Regions from separate parts of the Catenulispora sp. MAP12-49 genome, predicted to be linked through region 1. Evidence: riboswitches for the same ligand, from Rfam matches in the RefSeq annotation. Region 1 holds a riboswitch; each other region holds the start of a gene.
What was found. A riboswitch is a leader RNA that binds a small molecule or an ion and turns the genes downstream of it on or off. The one in region 1 is predicted to bind cobalamin.
Positions count from the first base shown of each region.

Region 2: it holds a riboswitch for cobalamin, as region 1 does, so the genes downstream of both, ABIA35_RS03360 (ABC transporter substrate-binding protein) here and ABIA35_RS19140 (putative cobaltochelatase) in region 1, are expected to answer to the same signal.
Region 3: it holds a riboswitch for cobalamin, as region 1 does, so the genes downstream of both, ABIA35_RS12130 (HoxN/HupN/NixA family nickel/cobalt transporter) here and ABIA35_RS19140 (putative cobaltochelatase) in region 1, are expected to answer to the same signal.
Region 4: it holds a riboswitch for cobalamin, as region 1 does, so the genes downstream of both, ABIA35_RS45890 (ribonucleoside-diphosphate reductase subunit alpha) here and ABIA35_RS19140 (putative cobaltochelatase) in region 1, are expected to answer to the same signal.

Region 1 covers NZ_JBGCCP010000009.1:197,538-202,744, reverse strand. The annotation lists gene bfr (bacterioferritin) at 1-210, opposite strand, end outside; gene ABIA35_RS19155 ((2Fe-2S)-binding protein) at 358-693, opposite strand; gene ABIA35_RS19150 (sulfite oxidase-like oxidoreductase) at 824-1,471, shown strand; gene ABIA35_RS19145 (hypothetical protein) at 1,543-1,722, opposite strand; cobalamin riboswitch at 1,828-1,954, shown strand; gene ABIA35_RS19140 (putative cobaltochelatase) at 2,042-4,114, shown strand; gene cobO (cob(I)yrinic acid a,c-diamide adenosyltransferase) at 4,114-4,734, shown strand; gene ABIA35_RS19130 (cobyrinate a,c-diamide synthase) at 4,728-5,207, shown strand, end outside.
Region 2 covers NZ_JBGCCP010000001.1:713,050-718,256, forward strand. The annotation lists gene ABIA35_RS03350 (GNAT family N-acetyltransferase) at 1-445, shown strand, start outside; gene ABIA35_RS03355 (enoyl-CoA hydratase/isomerase family protein) at 470-1,300, shown strand; cobalamin riboswitch at 1,457-1,582, shown strand; gene ABIA35_RS03360 (ABC transporter substrate-binding protein) at 1,688-2,677, shown strand; gene ABIA35_RS03365 (FecCD family ABC transporter permease) at 2,687-3,889, shown strand; gene ABIA35_RS03370 (ABC transporter ATP-binding protein) at 3,886-4,656, shown strand; gene ABIA35_RS03375 (ABC transporter substrate-binding protein) at 4,653-5,207, opposite strand, start outside.
Region 3 covers NZ_JBGCCP010000004.1:445,064-450,270, reverse strand. The annotation lists gene ABIA35_RS12145 (NAD(P)H-dependent flavin oxidoreductase) at 1-136, shown strand, start outside; gene zwf (glucose-6-phosphate dehydrogenase) at 218-1,645, opposite strand; gene ABIA35_RS12135 (DsbA family protein) at 1,744-2,502, opposite strand; cobalamin riboswitch at 2,617-2,819, shown strand; gene ABIA35_RS12130 (HoxN/HupN/NixA family nickel/cobalt transporter) at 2,848-3,966, shown strand; gene ABIA35_RS12125 (NAD-dependent epimerase/dehydratase family protein) at 3,987-4,919, opposite strand; gene ABIA35_RS12120 (TetR/AcrR family transcriptional regulator) at 5,061-5,207, shown strand, end outside.
Region 4 covers NZ_JBGCCP010000053.1:30,437-35,643, forward strand. The annotation lists gene ABIA35_RS45870 (zinc-binding alcohol dehydrogenase family protein) at 1-686, shown strand, start outside; gene ABIA35_RS45875 (ScbR family autoregulator-binding transcription factor) at 691-1,347, shown strand; gene ABIA35_RS45880 (PPOX class F420-dependent oxidoreductase) at 1,406-1,795, shown strand; gene ABIA35_RS45885 (dihydrofolate reductase family protein) at 1,796-2,356, opposite strand; cobalamin riboswitch at 2,443-2,689, shown strand; gene ABIA35_RS45890 (ribonucleoside-diphosphate reductase subunit alpha) at 2,818-5,187, shown strand.

The DNA of each region.
Region 1 (5,207 bases):
GTTGGGCAGCCCCTCCAGGAAGATGATGCGCTCGGCGAGCTTGTCGGCGTGCTTCATCTCGTCGATGGACTCGCTGCGGGTGTACTCGGCGAGTTTCTTCCAGCCGCGGTTGTCCTGCAGCTTGTAGTGCAGCCAGTACTGGTTGATGGCCGTCAGTTCGGCGGTGAGCTGCTCGTTGAGGAACGCGATGATGTCCTTGTCACCCTGCATGGCGTCCGATATTGCCAGAGCCGCCGACCGGTGGGGTAACGGCGTGTGCGCGGATTGCGCCGAAAGAGGGAGTGCCTGGGCGCGCGGAATCGGGCCGGGACCGGCCGGGGGAGTGGGACTCGGATCAGCCGGTGGAGCGGTCCGCGATCAGCCCAGGGCGGGCAGCGCGGCCGGGCAGTGCGGCGCGTGCTGGAAGACCGGGGTCGCGGTGCGTGCCGCGGGGACCGGGACCGGAGCCGGCTTGTGGGCCGGAGCGTGGACCGGAGTCCTCTCCGGCAGCCGCTCGGCCTCGGGCATGGCCTCCGGCGGCGCCGAGTCCGCGACCCGCGCTGCGGCCAGCAGGCAGCTCAGCCGCTTCACGCACGTCCCGCACGCCGAACCCGCGCCGGTGGCCTTGCGGACCTGCTTGACGGACTTGGCGCCGAGCGCGACGGCAGCGTCCACCTCGGCGGTGGTGACCGCGTGGCATATGCAGGCGTACAAGCGGGGCTCCGGCTGTCTGCGAGGTCGCCAGCGGCGATCGATCGGTACTTAGGGGAGCCTAAGCTACCTATCGCCCGCTGCCAAGTCCCCGCGGTACGTGCCGTGCACCACATCTGGGACGATGGTCTCCATGGGGCAGCCGGGATCAGGGGTGGACACAGACGCCGGGACGGCGCGGGCTGACGAGCGGCTCCCTCCCGGCCAGCGCATGCAGCGCGGCGAGTGGCCGGTGCTGCACTACGGCCCCGTGCCCCGCTTCAAGCCCGCGAGCTGGGACTTCCGGGTCACCGGGGCCACCGCCGACGGCGAGGAGGCGGTCTGGTTCCACGAGGAGTTCGGCGCGCTGCCCACCGTCGAGGTGATCGCCGACTTCCACTGCGTCACCAAGTTCACGATGCTCGACGCCTCCTGGCGCGGCGTCTCCGGCCGCACCATCGTCGATCTGGCGCCGCCGGCCCCGGACGCGACGCACGTCACCGTCTGGGCCGAGTACGGCTACAGCTCGAACCTGCGCCTGGAGGACCTGCTCCGCGAGGACGTCGTGTTCGCCACCCACCACGACGGCGCGCCCCTGACCCCCGAGCACGGGTTCCCGCTGCGGCTGATCCTGCCGCACCGGTACGCCTGGAAGGGGCCCAAGTGGGTCCGGGGCATCGAGTACCTCACCGAGGACCGCCGCGGGTTCTGGGAGGAGCGCGGGTACCACAACATCGGCGACCCGTGGGAGGAACAGCGGTACTCCTATCAGGAGGACCCGGGGGACGGGCCTCCGCTGTAGTCCGGCGCCAGTCAGCCGGCCGTCAGACAGCTGGCCGCCCGTCAGCCGGCCGTCAGTCAGCTGGTCGCCGGTCAGCTGGTCCGGATCCGGCGCAGCACGGCCCGCCACAGCGACCCGGCGGGCCGCCCGAGCGTGCGGAGCGGCTCCTGGGGGTCGGGCGTGTCGCGTTGCTCACCCCGCGCCGGCGCGAACGCGCCGCCGTCCAGCTCGTATTCACCCAGGACACGGGGTCTGCGCCGTCGCTCGCTCACCCTCCCATTGAGGGATACATCCGGACATCGCGCCACCCGGCGCCGCCTGGACGCGGTTTGACGGCCGGTGATCGCTGCGGGATGCTGCACGCGGGACGGTCGGCAGGAATCCGGTGCGAATCCGGAGCGGTCCCGCCACTGTGATCAGGGAGTGCCTCCCGCTTGAGATGCCACTGGAACATCAGTGTTCTGGGAAGGCCGGGCAGGCGCGCGGATCTGAGAGTCAGGAGACTACGACCGCCCCAGGCACGCCGCCCCCGCGGCGTGTTCTCTTGAGGAGACCTGTCGGGCGTGGATACCCGTGAGGAGCTGATCCGGCGTGCCGCCGTACCCGTTCACCGCCGTCGTCGGTCTCGACGACCTGCGGCTGGCCCTGCTGCTCAACGCCGTGTCCCCGGCGGTCGGCGGCGTGCTCGTCCGCGGCGAGAAGGGCACCGCCAAGTCGACCATCGTGCGCGCCCTGGCCGCGGTGCTGCCGCAGATCGCGGTGGTCCCCGGCTGCCGGTTCTCCTGTGACCCCGCGGCCCCCGACCCGGCCTGCCCGGACGGCCCGCACGCGGTGCCCGGCCAGGGCGCTCCGGCCGCCGCCGCGGCCCAGTCACGCCCGGCCCGCCTGATCGAACTCCCGGTCGGCGCCACCGAGGACCGCCTCGTGGGCTCCCTGGACCTGGAGAAGGTCCTGGCCTCCGGCGTCGCCGCTTACGAACCCGGCCTGCTGGCCGCCGCCCACCGCGGCCTGCTGTACGTCGACGAGGTCAACCTCCTGCACGACCATCTCGTGGACCTGCTCCTGGACGCGGCCGCGATGGGCGTCGCCCACGTCGAGCGCGAAGGCGTCTCGATCAGCCACGCCGCCCGCTTCCTGCTGGTCGGCACCATGAACCCCGAAGAGGGCGAGCTGCGCCCGCAGCTGCTGGACCGTTTCGGCCTGACCGTCGAGGTCCGCGCCAGCCGCGAGCCGGCCGAACGCGCCGAGGTTGTCCGCCGCCGCCTGGCCTACGAGGCCGACCCCGAGGGCTTCGCAGCGGCCTGGGAGCAGGCGGACAAGGAGACGGCCGCACGCATCGAGGCGGCGCGTGCGCTGCTGCCCGCGGTGCGGCTGCCGGACTCCGAACTGCTGCGCATCACCCGCATCTGCGCGGCCTTCGAGGTCGACGGGATGCGCGCGGACCTGGTGACGGCACGCGCCGCGACGGCGCTCGCGGCGTGGGCCGGGCGCGACGTCGTGATCGCCGAGGACGTGCGGCAGGCGGCGACACTGGCCCTGCCGCACCGCCGGCGGCGGCATCCCTTCGACGCGCCGGGCCTGGACGAGGAGCGGCTGGACGAGGCCATGGACGACGGGGATGAGGATCCTGATCCCGGTCCCGGCTCCGGCGGGCCCGACGGCGGCGGGCCCGACGGCGGCGGCTCGGGTGGTCCCGACGGCGGTGATACTTCCGGCGGCCCGTCCAACAGTGCCGAGTCAGAGCCCTCTGCAGGCGCCTCACCCGGAGAGTCATCCGCTGAGCAGAAGCAGACGTCCGGCTCCTCGCGCGACCAGGCACCCACCGCGCCCAGCGAGCCCTTCAAAGCCCGCCTGTTACAGGTCGAGGGCGTCGGCACCGGCGCCGAGGGCCGCCGCTCCCGCGCCCGCGCCACCGGCGGCCGCTCGGTCGGCGCCCGCCCCGGCGCGCGCGGTCTCCATCTGATCGCGACCGTCCACGCCGCCGCGCCCCAGCAGGTCGCCCGAGGCCGTCGCGAAGGCGCGCTGCGCCTGCGCTCCGAAGACCTCCGCGAGCCGATTCGCGAGGGCCGGGAAGGCAATCTCGTCCTGTTCGTCGTGGACGCCTCGGGTTCCATGGCCGCCCGCCAGCGCATGGCGGCCGTCAAGGGCGCGATCCTCTCGCTCCTCCTGGACGCCTATCAGCGCCGCGACAAGGTCGGCCTGGTCACCTTCCGCGGCCGCGGCGCCGAGGTCGCGCTGCCGCCCACCTGGTCGGTCGACGCCGGCGCCGCCCGCCTCACCTCGCTGCCCACCGGCGGCCGCACCCCGCTGGCCGCCGGTCTGCTCCAGGCCGCCGACGTCCTGCGGGTCGAGCGCATGCGCGATCCGAATCGGCGCCCGCTCGTCCTGATCGTCACCGACGGCCGCGCGACACAGGCCTCGCACTCCAAGGACCCCCTGGCCGACACCCGCCGCGCCGCCGCCCACCTGCTCCAGGCCGTCGCGGCCCTCGGCGGCACCGCCGTCGTCGTGGACTGCGAAGCCGGGCCGGTGCGCCTGGGGCTGGCCGCGCGCCTGGCCGCCGACCTCGGCGCCGACCACATGCCCCTCACCGACCTCGCCGCCGACGCACTCACCGCGGCGGTGCACGGCAACCGACCCCGTTCCGACCGGAAGGCCGCCTGATGCCGCAGGGCCAGCCCACATCCGTCCCCGACGACGGCCTCACCACGCGCCAGCGCCGCAACCGGCCGCTGACGATCGTGCACACCGGCCCCGGCAAGGGGAAGTCCACCGCCGCCTTCGGCCTGGCCCTGCGCGGCTGGAACCAGGGCTGGCCGATCGGGGTGTTCCAGTTCGTCAAGTCCGCCAAGTGGCGCATCGGCGAGGAGACGGCGCTCAAGGCGCTCGGCGAGCTGCACGAGCGCAGCGGCGTCGGCGGTCCCGTGGACTGGCACAAGATGGGCGAGGGCTGGTCCTGGATCCAGCGCGATCTGCACAGCGACCCCGAGCTCCAGGCCGACAACGCCCGCGCCGGCTGGGAGCGGATCAAGGCCGATCTGGCCGCCGAGACCTACCGTTTGTACGTCCTGGACGAGTTCACCTACCCGATGAAGTGGGGCTGGGTCGACGTCGAGGACGTGGTGAAGACCCTGGCCGACCGCCCCGGGAGCCAGCACGTGGTCATCACCGGCCGGGACGCCGCCCCCGAACTGCTGGAGGCCGCCGACCTGGTCACTGAGATGACCAAGGTCAAGCACCCGATGGACGCCGGCCAGAAGGGCCAGAAGGGCATCGAGTGGTGACCCCGGCCCCGTCGCGGCTGACCGTGCCGCGGATCGTCATCGCCGCCCCGGCCTCCGGCCACGGCAAGACCACGGTCGCCACCGGCATCGTCAAAGCCCTGACAGACCGCGGCTTCACCGTCGCGCCGTTCAAGGTCGGCCCGGACTACATCGACCCCGGCTACCACTCCCTGGCCGCCGGCCGCACCGGCCGCAACCTCGACCCCTACATGGTCGGCACCGAACGGATCGCGCCGCTGTTCGCGCACGGCGCCGCCGGGGCCGACATCGCGGTCGTCGAGGGCGTCATGGGTCTGTACGACGGCGCGACCGGCGAGGGTGAGCTGGCCTCCACCGCGCAGGTCGCCAAGCTGCTCGACGCCCCGGTCCTGTTCGTCGTGGACGCCGCCGCGCAGGGCCGCTCGATCGCCGCGCTGGTGCACGGGTTCCGCTCGTTCGACCCCGCGGTGCGCATCGCCGGGGTGGTCCTGAAC
Region 2 (5,207 bases), on a different contig from region 1:
GGACATCGACCTGACCAGCGAGGTCCATGCCGACGTGCCGACCGACGCCCCGCTGATGTTCCTGCTCGCCGATCCCCGGCAGGCGGTGCCGCGGCTGCAGGACGATGTGTATGTGCGGCTCGTGGATGTGGACCGGGCCCTGACGGCGCGGCGGTACGCGGCGCCGGTGGACGCGGTGTTCGAGGTCTCGGATCCGTTCTGCCCGTGGAACACCGGACGGTGGCGGCTCAGCGGTGATGCTTCCGGAGCCGTCTGCGAGCGGACCACGGATCCGGCGGATCTGGTGCTCGGGCCGCGCGAGCTCGGGTCGGCCTACCTCGGCGGCTTTGCGTTGGCCGCGCTCGGCCGGGCGGGTCGGGTCGAGGAGCTGCGGCCGGGGGCGCTGGCCGAGGCGTCGCGGGCTTTTGTGAGCGATATCGCGCCGTGGCTCCCGTTCGGCTTCTGACCTCCATCTCATACTGTGGGCACCATGAACGAGGTATCGGAGAAGGATTACAACGGCGTACTCCTGCGGCGGCACCCGGCGTCCGGCAACGGCGTGGTCGCGGAGATCGTGCTGAACCGCGCTTCGGCGATGAACGCCATCTCGACCGGGATGGCCGCGGCGATCCGGGACGTCGCGCCGGAGCTGGCCGAGGACCCGGCGGTGCGCGCCGTCGTGGTGTCGTCGGCGCCGCCCGCGGCCGAGGGGAAGAACCACGCGTTCTGCGTCGGCGTGGACCTCAAGGAGCGCAACCAGATGAGCGACGCCGAGCTGGTCGCCACCCGGCCGGCGTTCCGGCGGACGTGGGGCGCGTTCGGCTCGCTGCCGATGCCGGTCATCGCCGCGGTCTCCGGCTACGCCCTGGGCGGCGGCTGCGAGCTGGCGCTGGGCTGCGACCTGATCGTGGCCGACGACGGCGCGGTGTTCGGGCTGCCCGAGGTCTCGGTCGGCGTGATCCCCGGCGGCGGCGGGACGCAGACGCTGGTGCGGCGCGTGGGCATGAACCGCGCCGCGGACCTGATCTTCACCGCGCGCCGCATCGACGCCGACGAGGCCGACCGGTTCGGGATGGTCGACCGGCGGGTGCCGGGGACCTCGACGGCCCGCGGGGCGGCGCTGGAGCTGGCGCAGCAGATCGCGAAGAACTCGCCGATCGGGGTGCGCAACGCCAAGCACGCGCTGAAGGTCGGCGCGGACCTGCCGCTGGCCGCCGGGCTGGACGTGGAGGACGGGGCGTGGCGGGCCACGGCGTTCTCGGCGGACCGGGCCGAGGGCGTGCGGGCGTTCGTGGAGAAGCGGGCGCCGGTCTGGCCGTGAGGCAGCGCGGGGGTTCTGAAGTAGCGCAGAGGCCTTGAAGCGGCGCAGAGGTCTTGGAGTAGTGCAGAGGCCTTGGAGTAGCGCAGAGGCCCTGGAGTAGCGCAGATCACCGGCCGTCGCCCCTTTTGTCGTTAGGCGAGTGCCCGAGTGCTTGCTAGCGTCATGGGCGACGGCGGTGCGCCGTCCACATCGTGTGCAGCGAAGCCGGTGAAAATCCGGCGCTGTCCCGCAACTGTGAGCTCCCTGCCGGGAGCGAGCCAGGTCGCCTCATGCGATGTGCCAAGGTTCGGCCCTCGAGGTTCGGGGCGGTCCGGCTGTGTGCGCGTCACGCCTGCCTGGGTCGGCGCGCGCGGCGGGGACCGCGGATCAGCCGGAGGAGCTGACCTCGTGCATTCTCGTCTGCACAATTCGACGCGGCGCGTGGCCGTCGGCCTCGTCGCGGCCTCGGCGCTGCTGGCCGCCGGGTGTTCGTCGTCGAAGTCGGCGTCGGCCCCGGCCGCTTCCGGCAGCACGTCGGCCACGTCCGCCGCCTCGTCCGCGGCCGCCTTCCCGGCCACGATCACCGCCAAGAACGGCGCGGTGAAGCTGGCGGCCGAGCCGAGGAAGATCGTGTCGCTGTCGCCGTCGGCCACCGAGGACTTGTTCGCCATCGGTGCCGGCTCGCAGGTCACGGCGGTCGACGACCAGTCGGACTTCCCCGCGAGCGCTCCGAAGACCACGCTGTCCGGCTACAAGCCGAACGCCGAGGCGATAGCGAAGTACAACCCGGATCTGGTGGTCGTCGCCGACGACAGCTCGCAGATCGTGGAGCAGCTCGGCAAGCTGAACGTCCCGGTCCTGTGGTTCGACGCCCCGAACACTCTGGACGACGCCTACACCCAGATCACCGGACTCGGCGCCGCCACCGGCCACACCGCCGCCGCGGCCACCGAGGTCGCCGGCATGAAGCAGCAGATCACCGAGGCGATCGCGGCCACGAAGAAGCCGGCCACGCCCCTGAAGTACTACTACGAGGTCGGCACCCCCGGGAACTACAGCGCCACCTCCAAGACCTTCATCGGCTCGATCTTCGCCCAGTTCGGCCTGACCAACATCGCCGACCCGGCCGACAAGACCGGCGGCCGCTACCCGCAGCTGTCCGACGAGTACCTGGTCACCGCGGCCCCCGACCTGATCTTCCTGGCCGACACCAAGTGCTGCCAGCAGACCTCCGCCACCGTCGCCGCCCGCCCCGGCTGGTCCGCGATCCCGGCGGTGAAGAACGCGGCGAAGGGCACGGTCGTCGGCATGGACGACGACATCGCCTCCCGCTGGGGCCCGCGCCTGGTGGATCTGGTGCAGCAGATCTCGAAGGCCGTGAACCAGGCCCAGGGCTGAGCCACCGCGATGCGGCGGCAGGGAGCGGACGCGGATGCCGACGCGGCGGCGGCGGGGGGCGCCGAAGCCGCGGCGGTCGACGCTGGGCAGGTGACGGCGGCGGCCGACGGCGGCCGGACTGATCTCCGCGCGACCACCAGCGATCTGACTCCCCCGCGCCGCCGCCTCGCCCGCTTCACCATCGCTCGCCCGACCATCGCGCTCCTCGCCGCGACTGCGGTCCTCTTCCTCGCCGTCCTGGTCTCCAGCCTCGGCGGTGCCGCGGGCCTTCCGGTCGCCGGCACCGCCAAGGCGCTGCTGGACAAGCTGCCCTTCGTCGACCTGCACACCGGGCTCGGGCCGGTGCAGCAGAGCGTGCTGGACCAGATCCGGCTGCCGCGCGTCGTCCTGGCCACGCTGGTCGGGGCGTTGCTCGCGCAGGCGGGGGCTGCGTATCAGGGTGTCTTCCGCAATCCGCTCTCCGATTCCGGGACCATCGGGGCCTCCGCCGGTGCCGGGATGGCCGCGACTCTCGTCATCGTCTACGGCGGCGGGCCCGAGCACACCGTGGCGGGGATCGGTGCGGTGCCGCTGGCCGCGTTCGTCGGGGCGCTCGGCGGGGTGCTGGCCAGTTATGTGCTCGGCACGCTCGTGGGTCGGGGCGGGACCGCATCGCTCATCCTCGCCGGGGTCGCGGTCAGTTCGTTCGTCGGGGCGGTGCAGGCGTTCGTCATGCAGCGGAGCACCACCGATGTGCGGCAGGTGTACTCGTGGCTGTTCGGGAGTTTCGCCTCCGCCGACTGGTCGCTGGTGCGGTTGGCGCTGCCGTATGCCGTCATCAGTGTCCTCATCGTCACGGTGCACGCGCGGCATCTGGACGTCCTCGCGCTCGGTGATGACGAGGCCGCCACGCTCGGCCTGAACCCGGTGCGCACCCGGCTGATCGTGCTGGCCGCGGCCTCGCTGGCGACCGCGACGGCGGTGGCGGTCAGCGGGATCATCGGCTTCGTGGGGCTGGTGGTGCCGCATGTCGTGCGGCGGGTCGCCGGGCCCGGGCACCGGCTGCTGCTGCCGATGAGCCTGCTGGTGGGCGGTGCGTTCCTGGTGCTGGCCGACCTGCTCGCGCGGACCGCGCTGGCGCCGGCCGAGCTGCCGATCGGGGTGGTGACCTCGTTCGTCGGGGCGCCGTTCTTCCTGGTGATCCTGCGGGCGACGCGGGAGCGGGACCGGTGAGCGCGGTCAAGGCCGCCGGGGTGCGGGTGAGGCTGGACCACAAGCCGATCCTGCACGGGGTCGACCTCGCCGTGGCCTCCGGCTCCTGGCACGCCGTGCTCGGTCCGAACGGCGCGGGCAAGTCCACGCTGCTCAAGGCGATCGTCGGCATCCTGGCGTACCAGGGCGACATCCGGGTCGGCGGGGAGTCGGTCGCGAAGCTGTCCGCCAAGCACCGGGCCCGGCTGATCGCCTACGTCCCGCAGCAGCCGCAGCTGCCCGGCGACATGACCGTCGCCGAGTACGTCCTGCTCGGCCGTACCCCGCACCTGGGCTATCTGGGTGTCGAGTCGCGCAGCGACCGCGCTGTGGCCGAGGGCGCGCTGGAGCGCCTGGACCTCGCCGGATTCGCCGGCCGGCGGCTCGGGGCGATGTCCGGCGGCGAGCGGCAGCGCGTGGTGCTGGCCCGCGCCCTGGCGCAGCAGGCCGGCGTGCTGCTGCTGGACGAGCCGACCACCGCCCTGGACCTCGGCCACCAGCAACAGGTCCTGGACCTGGTCGACGAGCTGCGCGCGACCGAGGGCCTGACCGTGATCAGCACCCTGCACGACCTCAGCCTGGCCGCGCAGTACGCCGACGAGCTCACGCTCGTGGTCGGCGGCGCCGTCGTCGCCACCGGCACGGCGCGGGAAGTCCTTACGGAGCAACGGATCGCGGAGCACTATGGAGCTCGGGTCAAAGTCTTCGACGACGGCGCGGGCCGCCCGGTCATCCACCTCGTCCGCTAGGGCGAATAGGAGACCTCGGGCACGTCGTAGCAGTTGGTGTCCATGTCCGGCACCCGCGTGACCCAGCCGCCCTTCCCGCCGTCCGCGGAGTCCTGCCACTGCGCCACGTTGAAGCAGGCATGCGTCGTCCCGCTCGGTGCCTTCACGGTGAACGCCGCCGGCGTGATGATCCCGTGCGCGTCATAAGGCTTCCCGGAGTTCATGAACTTCTCGACGCACACCCGCGTCACATCCGCCCCGCACGAAGCCACCGCGTCGGTGAGCCACTGCGCGGAGGCCCAGCCGTCGATCTCCCACTCCGACAGCTTCCCCTCCCGATCGGGGAAGTACTTCGCCATCGCGTCCCGGAACGCCTTCACCGCCGGGTTCGAGGTGTCCTCGTAGTTGGCGTCGGAGGAGTTGGCGTACAACAGGTTCCGGCACTTCGGCGCGTCCTTGTACGTCGTGGCGACCGTGGCGTCCCAGCTCTGCACCGTCGTCATCTTCGCCTTGATCGGCACCCCGGCGTCCTCGATCGCCTTGCACAGCCTGGCGTTCCCGTCGGTGTCGAT
Region 3 (5,207 bases), on a different contig from region 1:
CGAGCCGGCACCGCCGATGGCCGGGACCACCGGTGACATCGAGGCGCTTTCGATGTGGGCCGGACAAAGCGTCGCACTCGCGAAGAAGTCACAGCCGGCGGCGGACATCGTGGCCGAACTCACCTCTCGCCTTTAGCAGGCCACCGCCGACGTCTTCGCACTTCCAGAGCTCTGATCAGCACAGCTCTGATCGGCACGCCGCGCGCGTTCTGGTTGGTCAGCGCCAGCCGTCCGCGGTCAGATCGACGGCTTCAGGGGGTCCCCAGCTGCCTTTCCGGTAGATGGTGGGAGCGTCCTCGGGGTCGAGGAGATCGCCGACGATGCGCCAGGACTCCTCGACCATGTCCATCCGGGTGAAGCGTCGCGGGTCACCGCTGACCGCGTCGGTGAGCACGAGTTCGTAGGCCGCCGTGCCGCTGCCGGTCAGGTAGGTGAAGTCGGTCTTGGCCGAAACGTGGTCGACGGTCTCCGCGTCACCCTCGTGTTGGGCGAGCAGATCGAAGATGACCCCGGCGTCGGGGCTGATCCGCAATCGGATGAGGTTCGGCCCTGTCTCCTGCGCACAGGCCGTGTGGAAGTAGCCGAACGGAGCTCTGTGGAGTTCGACGACGATCTCGGTCGCCGAGGCGGGCAGGGCTTTGCCGGTCCGCAGGGTGAACGGCACGCCGGCCCAGCGGTCGGTGTCCACAAAGGTGCGCAGCGCGGCGTACGTCTCGGTGGTCGACCCCGGCCGGACGCCATGGACGTCCGTGTAGCCCTCGTACTGGCCGCGCACGTACTCGTCGGGTTGAACGGTGCGCACGGCCCTGAGAGCGCGGGCACGCTCATCGAGGATGTCGGCGGCCGCGCCGGTGCGAGGGGCTTCCATGACCAGATAAGCGAGCATCTGGAGCATGTGGTTCTGGACGACGTCGCGCACCGCACCGGCCCCGTCGTAGAAGCCGCCGCGGTCGGCCACGTCGAAGTCCTCGGCCATGGTGATCTGCACGCCGCGCACGTGGTGGCGGTGCATGAGCTCGCTGAGCAGGGTGTTGGCGAAGCGGATCGTCAGCAGGTCCTCGATGGCGTCCTTGCCGAGATAATGGTCGACACGACGGAGCCGCTCCTCGGGGAAGTGCTCGCTGAGCTCCACCTGCAGTGTGCGCGCGGACTCGAGGTCGCGGCCGAACGGCTTCTCCACGATCAATCTGGCCTGGTCGGCGAGTCCGGCTTCCGCGAGGCACTCGGCGGCCTTGGCGTACAGATTGGGCGGGATGGCCAGGTAGTGCGCGAGGAAACGGCTCCCGCGCGTCTGCTCGGCAATCGAACGGAAGCTGGCGGGCTCGTCGTAGTCGACGCGCGCCACGCGCAGTAGGTCGGCGAAGCGTGAGAAGGCGTCCTCGTCGACCTCGCCGTGAGCCGCGACCGCGTCGTGCGCGTGTTCGCGCAGACGCTCGATGGTCCAGCCGCTGCGGGTGACGCCCACGACGGGCACGTCCAGCGATTGCTTGCGGACGAGTTCGTAGAGCGCGGGCAGCAGCATCTTCTTGGCGAGATCGCCGGTGATGCCGAACAGCACGAGCGCGTCGGCGGCTTGCGTGGCGTTCGCAACGGGCTGGGTCGGTCCGCTTTCCTGCTCCGCCGAGTCTCGCGTGGATCCGCTCATGTCTCAAAGCTATTCCGCGGATCGGAGCGCCAACCCGATGTCGGGGTCTGACTGCGGCATTCGGGTGACATTGCACGCCGGCGGAAAGCCTTCGCCGATCAGAGTGCCGGAAGCCCCGCGGCCTGGAACACCTGCCGCAGCACCGCCGGATCCGATCCGGCCAGCGACGCGCCGTCCTTGGACGCCTTCCAGAAGTTGTCCGGCAGTGTCAGGGCCTTGCCGTCGAGCATCAGCGTCGGTGTCCCCTGCAATTGCAGCGCGTTGAAGTCCGACCAGTTCTGCTGTACCAGGCCCTTGTAGGTGCCGGCGTTCACGCAGGACTCGAACGCCGGCGTGTCCAGGCCTGGCACCTGCTTGGCCAAGGCGATCAGCGTCGCGGTGCTGCTGTAGCCGTCGGTGGTCTCGTCCGGCTGGTTGGCGAACAGCACGTCGTGGTACTCGTCGAACTTCCCGGCCTGCGCGGCGCAGGCCGCGGCGTTGCCGGACTGCAACGAGCCGCTGCCGTTGTCCTTGGTGTCGATCAGCGTCACCGGATGGAACAGCACCCGCAAGGTCCCCTTCGCCGCGTACGCCTTGTACACGGACGCCGATCCGGTCTCCAGCGCCCTGCAGAAGGGGCAGCGGAAGTCCTCGAAGATCGTCAAGGTGTGCGGGGCCGTCGCCGGACCGTAGGCCAGGGCCGTGGCCTTGTTCGCAGGGTTCGCATACTTGTCGGCGACCATCGAGCCGTCGGTCAGCGGGACGTAGGCCTTCGGCTTGGCAGAGTTCGAGCTCACCGCGATCCCGACTCCGACCGCGGCGCCGATCACCACCACGACGGTCGCGAGGATCCCCACGCGGCGGCCTTGCATGCTCATAGCCCATCCCTCAGCGACGTCGAAATCCAGATCCAACAACGTCCCGGATCTGACCACCGCGCCGCGGTGGCGTCAAGCCGAGCGGGCGCGCCTTGCCCAGTTTCGGGCCGCTCGCTACGGTGACCATGCCGTGGTGCTCGGGAAGACCGGTGGAAAACCGGAGCGGCCCTCGCCACTGTGATCGGGAATGCACCGGCTCCATGCCGGCCGCGCGGAGTACGCGCGGCGGCGGCCACTGGACGCGACCGCGTCTGGGAAGGCGGAGCCGGGGCGTCGACCCGTCAGCCAGGAGACCGGCCACGGCACCGAGAATCGACCATCCACGAGGTGCTGGAGGCGAGCCGCGTGAGCGTGCCTGCGAACAACCCTGACCGGCCTGTCCGGAATCCGTCCTCGGCGCCGCTGCGCTGGCTCCGTACCGACTGGCTGCGCTTCGCCGGTCTGCTGGCGGTGATCGTGGGGATGCACGTCGCGGCGTTCGGGATCCTCGCCGGCCTGGTCGCCCCGCATCACTACACCGTCGGCAAGCAGGTCTTCGGATTCGGCCTCGGCATCACCGCCTACACCCTCGGCATGCGCCACGCGTTCGACGCCGACCACATAGCCGCGATCGACAACACCACGCGCAAGCTGATGGCCGACGGCAAGCGGCCGGTGTCCGTCGGATTCTGGTTCGCGCTCGGACACTCGACGATCGTCGTCGCGCTGGCCGCGGCGATCGCCGCCGGAGCCCGGCAGGCCACGGACCTCACCGACGACAAGTCCGGCACGCGGCAGTCGCTCGGCGTGGTGTCCACGACTGCCTCGGGCACCTTCCTGTACCTGATCGGCATCCTGAACCTGGTCGCGCTGATCGGGATCTACAAGGTGTACAAGGCGATGCGGCGCGGCGAGTACGACGAGGCCGCCCTGACCGCGCAGCTGGACAAGCGCGGCTTCATGAACCGGATCCTGGGCCGGCTCACCAAGTCCATCAGCCGCCCGGGCCAGATGTACCCGGTCGGACTGCTCTTCGGCATCGGCTTCGACACCGCCACCGAGGTGCTGCTGCTGGCCCTGGCCGGCTCCAGCGCCGCGGCCGGCCTGCCCTGGTACGCGATCCTGTGCCTGCCGCTGCTGTTCACCGCGGGCATGACCTTGTTCGACACCCTCGACGGCACCTTCATGAACTTCGCCTACCACTGGGCTTTCTCCAACCCGATCCGCAAGGTCTACTACAACCTCACCATCACCGGCCTGTCGGTGGCCGTCGCCCTGATCATCGGCAGCGTCGAGCTCGTCGGCGTGGTCCACGACCAGTTCGGCGTCGTCAACCCGGTCACCGACTGGATCGCGAACCTGAACCTGAACAATGTGGGGTTCGTCATCGTCGGCGCGTTCGTCGCGGTCTGGGCGGCCGCGATCGCCTATTGGAAGATCGCGCGGGTCGAACACCGGTGGGACGTCACTGGGCAGGAGCCGTAGCGGCCGTTCGCCCTGGAACTTCACCGCGCGACCGTGACCCTCGGCGCCGCGATCATCTCCTTCAGCCCGACCTCGATCGGCGTCGGCTGTATGCCGAAGCGCTCGGTGGCGGCTGTGGAGTCCATGACGAACGGCTTGCGGAACTGGTACTGCGTCTCGCGCATCTCGCGGACGATCGGGTCGGTGAGGCCGCCGAGCCAGAGCATTGCGGCGGGCAGGGCGGAAAGGCGGGGCTCTGGCTTGGCGGCGAGGTAGGCGGCGGCGGTGGCCAGGTCGCGGATGGAGGCCGGGGCGGGGCTGGGGGTGTGCCAGGCGCGGCCCCAGGCGTGTTCGTCGTCTGCGATGGCTACCAGCATGCGGGCGACGTCGGCGACGTGGGTCCAGGTGTGCGGGGCGTCGGGGTCGGCGGGGACGGCGGCGCGCTTGCCGGCCAGGATCTTGGGCAGGACGGCGATGCTGAACAGGGTCTGGGTGCCGGCTCCGAGGTAGTCCGAGGAGCGGATCTCGGCAGTGCGCAGGTCGCCGGCTTCGTGGGCGGCGAGGGCTTCTTCCCACATGCGGGCGCGGACGCCGGCCTTCGTGCCGGCTGGCCGCAGGGGGTGCTGCTCGGTCATGGGGCCGTCCGGCGGGCCGTAGACGTACAGGTTGCCGGTGGTGATCAGCACCGCGCCGGTGGTGCGGGCGGCGTGCAGGAAGGCGGCGGCCAGGGGCGGCCAGTCGAGGGGCCAGCGGTTGTAGGGCGGGTTGGCGCAGTTGTAGAGGGCGGTCGCGCCGGTGCCGGCCTCGGCGAGCGCCGCCGCGTCCGAGGCGTCGGCGGCGATGCGCTCGATGCCGGGATGGTCGGGGCCGGTGCCGCGACGGGTGATGACGCGGACGTGCTCGCCGCGGTCGGCGAGGAGGGTGGCGGTGGCCGTGCCGACGGGGCCGGCACCGACTATGACGTGGGTGGACATGGCGCTCTCCTGGTTTCTCGTGCACATCGTTCTCGTGAGAGAACACTGTTCTCGCTTCTACTGTCACACCGGGTCGGCGCCGTGTCAAGAACAGTGTTCTCTGACCGGTCGGGCGTTCTCTGTTGTGCGAGAATGGGTGTCATGTCGGTGCCATCACTGCGTGCCCGGGTAAGGGCCGAGACGGTCGAGCAGATCCGGGAGATCGCCAAGCGGCATCTGGCCGCCGAGGGCGCGAACCTGTCGCTGCGCGCCGTGGCCAGGGACGCGGGCCTGGTCCCGTCGGCGCTG
Region 4 (5,207 bases), on a different contig from region 1:
AGACCGTGGTCGCCGAGGCCGGGCTGGCCGCGCGGGTGCCGGACGGCCTGGCCCTGGAGGCCGCCACCACCGTCCCGCTCACCTGGGCCACCGCGGTCGGCCTGGCGCGGGCCGCGCACGTCGCCGCCGAGGACCGGATCCTGGTCACCGGCGCGGGCGGCGGCGTGGGCGACGCGCTGGCCGCGGTCCTGGCGCTGCGGCAGCCGCGGGCCCTGGTCGGCGGCACGAGCGCGCGCTCGGCCGGCTCCCTGTCCGCCGCCTACCGGCCGGCGATCCGCGACGCCGCCTTCGCCGCCAACGCCCGCAAGGCCGCCGACGACGCCCCGTTCGACGTGGTCCTGGAGTCCATCGGCGGCGACGTGTCCGCCGCGATGCCGGGCCTGCTGGCCCCCGGCGGCCGGCTGGTCAGCTACGGCGCCGCCGCCGGCCAGCCCGACCCGGACGCCCCCACCCTGGCCGAGCTCCGCCGCAACAACTGGACCACGGCCGGCTTCAGCATCATCAACCGGGCCCGGGGCGACGCCACCGCGGTCGGCGCCCTCATCGCGGGGGTCTTCGCGCTCACCGCCGAGGGGCTGGCCATCCCGGCGCCGCGCGTCATCGGCTGGGACGAGGCGATCGAGGCGCACGTCGCGCAGGCCGAGAACCGCAGCCCCGGCAAGACCGTCGTCGCGGTCCAGGGCTGAACGCATGACGCCGCCGCCGGCCGACCCCCGCTCCCGGGCCGACCACCGCTCGCCCGCCGAGCCGACGCAGGAGCGGGCCCGCCGCACGCGCCGTGCCATCGTGCTGGCCGCGGCGGAGTGCTTCGCGGAGGTCGGCTACGCGGCGGCCACCACCAGCGAGATCGCCGCGCGTGCCGGCGTCACCAAGGGGGCGCTGGCGTTCCACTTCCCGGCCAAGGCGAGTCTGGTCGTGGCGATCCTGCGCGAGTGCTACGAGCAGTGGCCCGCGGTGATCGCCGAAGCCCGGCCGGGCAACGACCGCGTGCTGGACCTGCTCGGCGAGATCTTCGCCCGGGTGGCGGCGCAGATCCGCGAGGACCCCGTCGTCCGCGCGACCGTCCGCCTGCAGGCCGAGCGCTCCCAGATCGCCGAGCCGGTGCCCCTGCCCTTCGTGGACTGGATCGCCACCGCGACAGGGCTCTTCCACACCGCCGCCGAACAGGGCGAACTGCGCCCCGGCGCCGATCCCGCGGCCCTGGCCCGGGCCTCGATCGCCGGCTTCCAGGGCGTCCAGCACGTGTCCGGCATCCTGGCGGGCCACGCCGACGTCGCCGACCGGGTCGCCGAGTGGTGGGCCGTGATGCGCACGGGCATCGCAGCCCCCGGCGATCACGATTCGTGATCGCAGCAAGTCCGACTCTCTCCTTGCCCGTTCCCGCACACCGCGTTGGAGTAGAGGCATGTCCGTCATCCCCGATTCCCACGCCGACCTGCTCGAGCGCCCGGTCTTCTGCCACCTGGCGACCATCCGCGCCGACGGCACCCCGCACGTGAACCCCATGTGGTTCCTGTGGGACGGCGAGTTCCTGTCCTTCACCACCTCGACCAAGCGCGCGAAGTACCGCGAGCTCAGCGAGCGCCCGAGCGCCGCGGTCTCGATCAACGACCCCGAGGCGCCGTACCGCTACCTGGAGCTGCGCGGCACCGTGGAGCGCATCGAGCCGGACCCGGAGGGCGAGTTCTTCGCCGTCCTGGCCGACCGCTACGCGCTGCCGATGGACGGCCCGGTGGGCGACGCGCCGGCCCGCGTGCGGATCTACCTGCGGCCGGCGCACGCGACCTTCCAGTAGTCAGCCCACGACGGCGTAGCGCAGGAACACGACGCCGCCGGCGAAGCGGCGCTCGTCCACCAGTTCCAGCGACACGCGCACATCCTGGGGCAGGGCGGGCTTGCCGCCGCCCACCAGGATCGGGTTCAGCAGCAGCTGGATCTCGTCCACCAGGCCCGCGGCGATCGCCTGGCCGGCCAGCTCGGCACCGCCGATGGTCAGGTCCGAGGGCGAGGCCTCTTTGAGCCGCCGGACGGCGTCGGCGTCGAACTCCCGCTCCAGCCGTGTCTGAGCGGTCGACACGGATTCGAGCGTCCGCGAGTAGACGATCTTCTCAGCCGCCCGCCAGATCCCCGCATAGTCCCGGGCCACAGGGGATCCGCCGGGACTCGCGCCCTCGGTCTCCCAGTAGCGCATCGTCTCGTACATCCGGCGGCCGTAGAGGTACGTGCCGACGTAACGTTCGAGGTCGTTGACGAACATGTGCACCTGTTCGTCGGGCGCGGCCCACTCGAACGCGCCGCCGGCGTCCTCCACGTACCCGTCGAGCGAGGCGATCGCCGAATAGATCAACTTGGCCATGCTCCATCCTTGCATTGTGGACTGAATCTTGCAGAAGCCCTCTGACATACAGCATGTTGATTGGAGATTCCGGCCCGCCACAAGATATGGTGTCCGACGCAGCTGGTTCGGCCGCCTCCCCCGACAGGGCGACGGCCGAGGCAAGAGGGAACCCGGTGCGAAACCGGGACTGCCCCGCAGCGGTGAGTGGGAACGACCGCCGTCGTGCACACTGGGCCACCGAACGCCTTCGGGCGGGCCTGGGAAGTGACGGCCAGTAGGGTCCCGGAGCGCTTTTCGGCTCCCCGGGAACGCCCGCGAGTCCGAAGACCTGCCAGCGGTGCCGTGCCCGGACGTGGGGCACGGCTGGTCCGACGCCGCGTGGGACGGCTGACGGCGGAACGCGTCGCGACTTCAGCGCGCCTTCCGGTGTCTGCTCGCCATCGGTCCGGACCGGACCTACGACTGGCGAGGAGAAGGTTGTGACGGTCACCCTGGAGCAGGCCACGGCTGGTGCGCAGGTTGCTGAGGCCGATCAGGTCGCGGAAACCGAGCACGCTCTGGAACAGCGGATCACCGTCTGGTCCGCCGACCTGCCCGACGTCGACCCGGGCCGCGTCGCCCGCAAGACCTTCGCGGGCCTGCCGCCGGCCGCGACCGCGGAGCAGATCGCCGACCTCGCCGTCCAGAGCGCCGCCGAGCTGATCGGCGAGGAGCCGCAGTACTCGAAGCTCGCAGCGCGCCTGCTCGCTGAGGTCGTCGCCGCCGAGGCCGCGGGCCAGGGCGCGACCTCCTTCAGCGCGTCCATCGCCGTCGGGCATCGGGAGGGCCTGATCGGCGACGTGACCGCGGACCTGGTCGCCGCCTCGGCGGCGGAGTTCGACGCGGCGATCGACCCCGACGGCGACCTCCGGTTCGAGTACTTCGGGCTGCGCACCGTCTACGACCGCTACCTGCTGCGCCACCCGGTGACCCGGCGCGTCATCGAGACGCCGCAGCACTTCCTGCTGCGCGTGGCCGCCGGGCTGTCGCAGGACCCGCAGGAGGCGATCGGCTTCTACCGCCTGATGTCCTCGCTGGCCTACCTGCCCAGCTCCCCCACGCTGTTCAACTCCGGCACCCGGCACACCCAGATGTCGTCGTGCTACCTCGTGGACAGCCCGCGCGACGAGCTGGACTCCATCTACGACCGCTACCACCAGGTCGCGCGGCTGTCGAAGTTCGCCGGCGGCATCGGCATCGGCTTCTCCCGCGTCCGCTCGCGCGGCGCGCTGATCCGCAGCACCAACGGCCGTTCCAACGGCATCGTGCCGTTCCTGCGCACGCTGGACTCCTCGGTCGCGGCGGTCAACCAGGGCGGCCGGCGCAAGGGCGCGGCGTGTGTGTACCTGGAGCCGTGGCACCCGGACATCGAGGAGTTCCTGCAGCTGCGGGACAACACCGGCGAGGACGCGCGCCGCACCCACAACCTGAACCTGGCCAACTGGATCCCGGACGAGTTCATGCGGCGGGTCGAGGCCGACGGCGTCTGGTCCCTGATGGACCCGGATCAGGTGCCGGAGCTGCCGGACCTGTGGGGCGCGGAGTTCGACGCGGCGTACCGCGAGGCCGAGGCCGAGGGCCGCTACGCCCGCCAGGTCTCGGCGCGCGAGCTGTACGGGAAGATGATGCGCACGCTGGCGCAGACCGGCAACGGCTGGATGACGTTCAAGGACGCCTCCAACAACCTGTGCAACCAGACCGGCGTTCCCGGTAACACCGTGCACCTGTCGAATCTGTGCACGGAGATCATCGAGGTCTCCTCCGACGCCGAGACCGCGGTCTGCAACCTGGGCTCGATCAACCTGGCCGCGCACCTGACGCCGTCCCGGGACGCGGTCGACTGGGACCGGCTGCGCGCCACGGTCCGCACCGCCGTCGTCTTCCTGGACCGCGTCATCGACATCAACTACTACCCGAGCGAGCAGACCGCGGCGTCGAACCCGCGCTGGCGTCCGGTCGGGCTGGGCCTGATGGGGCTGCAGGACGCGTTCTTCGCCCTGCGGCTGCCGTTCGACGACCCGCGGGCCCGGGAGCTGTCGACCCGGATCTCCGAGGAGATCTACCTGACGGCGCTGGAGACCTCGGCCGGGCTGGCCGAGGAGTTCGGCGCGCACCCGGCGTTCGCGGACACCCGCGCGGCCCGCGGCGCGCTCCAGCCCGACCTGTGGAACGTCGCCACCTCCCCGGAACTCGCCACGCGCTGGTCCGAGGTCCGCGGCCGGATCGCGGCCACCGGCCTTCGCAACTCGCTGCTGGTGGCGATCGCCCCGACCGCGACCATCGCCTCCATCGCCGGCTGCTACGAGTGCATCGAGCCGCAGGTGTCGAACCTGTTCAAGCGCGAGACGCTCTCGGGCGAGTTCCTGCAGATCAACAGCGCGCTGGTCGGCGAGCTGAAGGCGCTGGGGCTGTGGACCCCGGCGGTGCGCGAGACGATCAAGCGCGCCGAGGGGTCGGTGCAGGGCGTCGAGGCGCTGCCGGCGGAGATCAGGGCCCTGTACCGGACGGCGTGGGAGCTGCCGCAGAAGGCGCTGATCGACCTGGCCGCCGCGCGCGGGCCGTTCGTCGACCAGTCGCAGTCGCTGAACCTGTTCCTGGCCGCGCCGACGATCGGGAAGCTGTCCTCGATGTACATGTACGCGTGGAAGGCCGGGCTGAAGTCGACGTACTACCTGCGCTCGCGGCCGGCGACGCGCATCCAGCAGGCGACGGTGGCCGTGACCACGGAGGAGGCGGTCGCGGTGATCGCCGACGACGCGGCCATCGCCTGCTCGCTGGAGAACCCCGAAGCCTGCGAAGCCTGCCAGTAAAGCCAGACCCCACCTAAGGA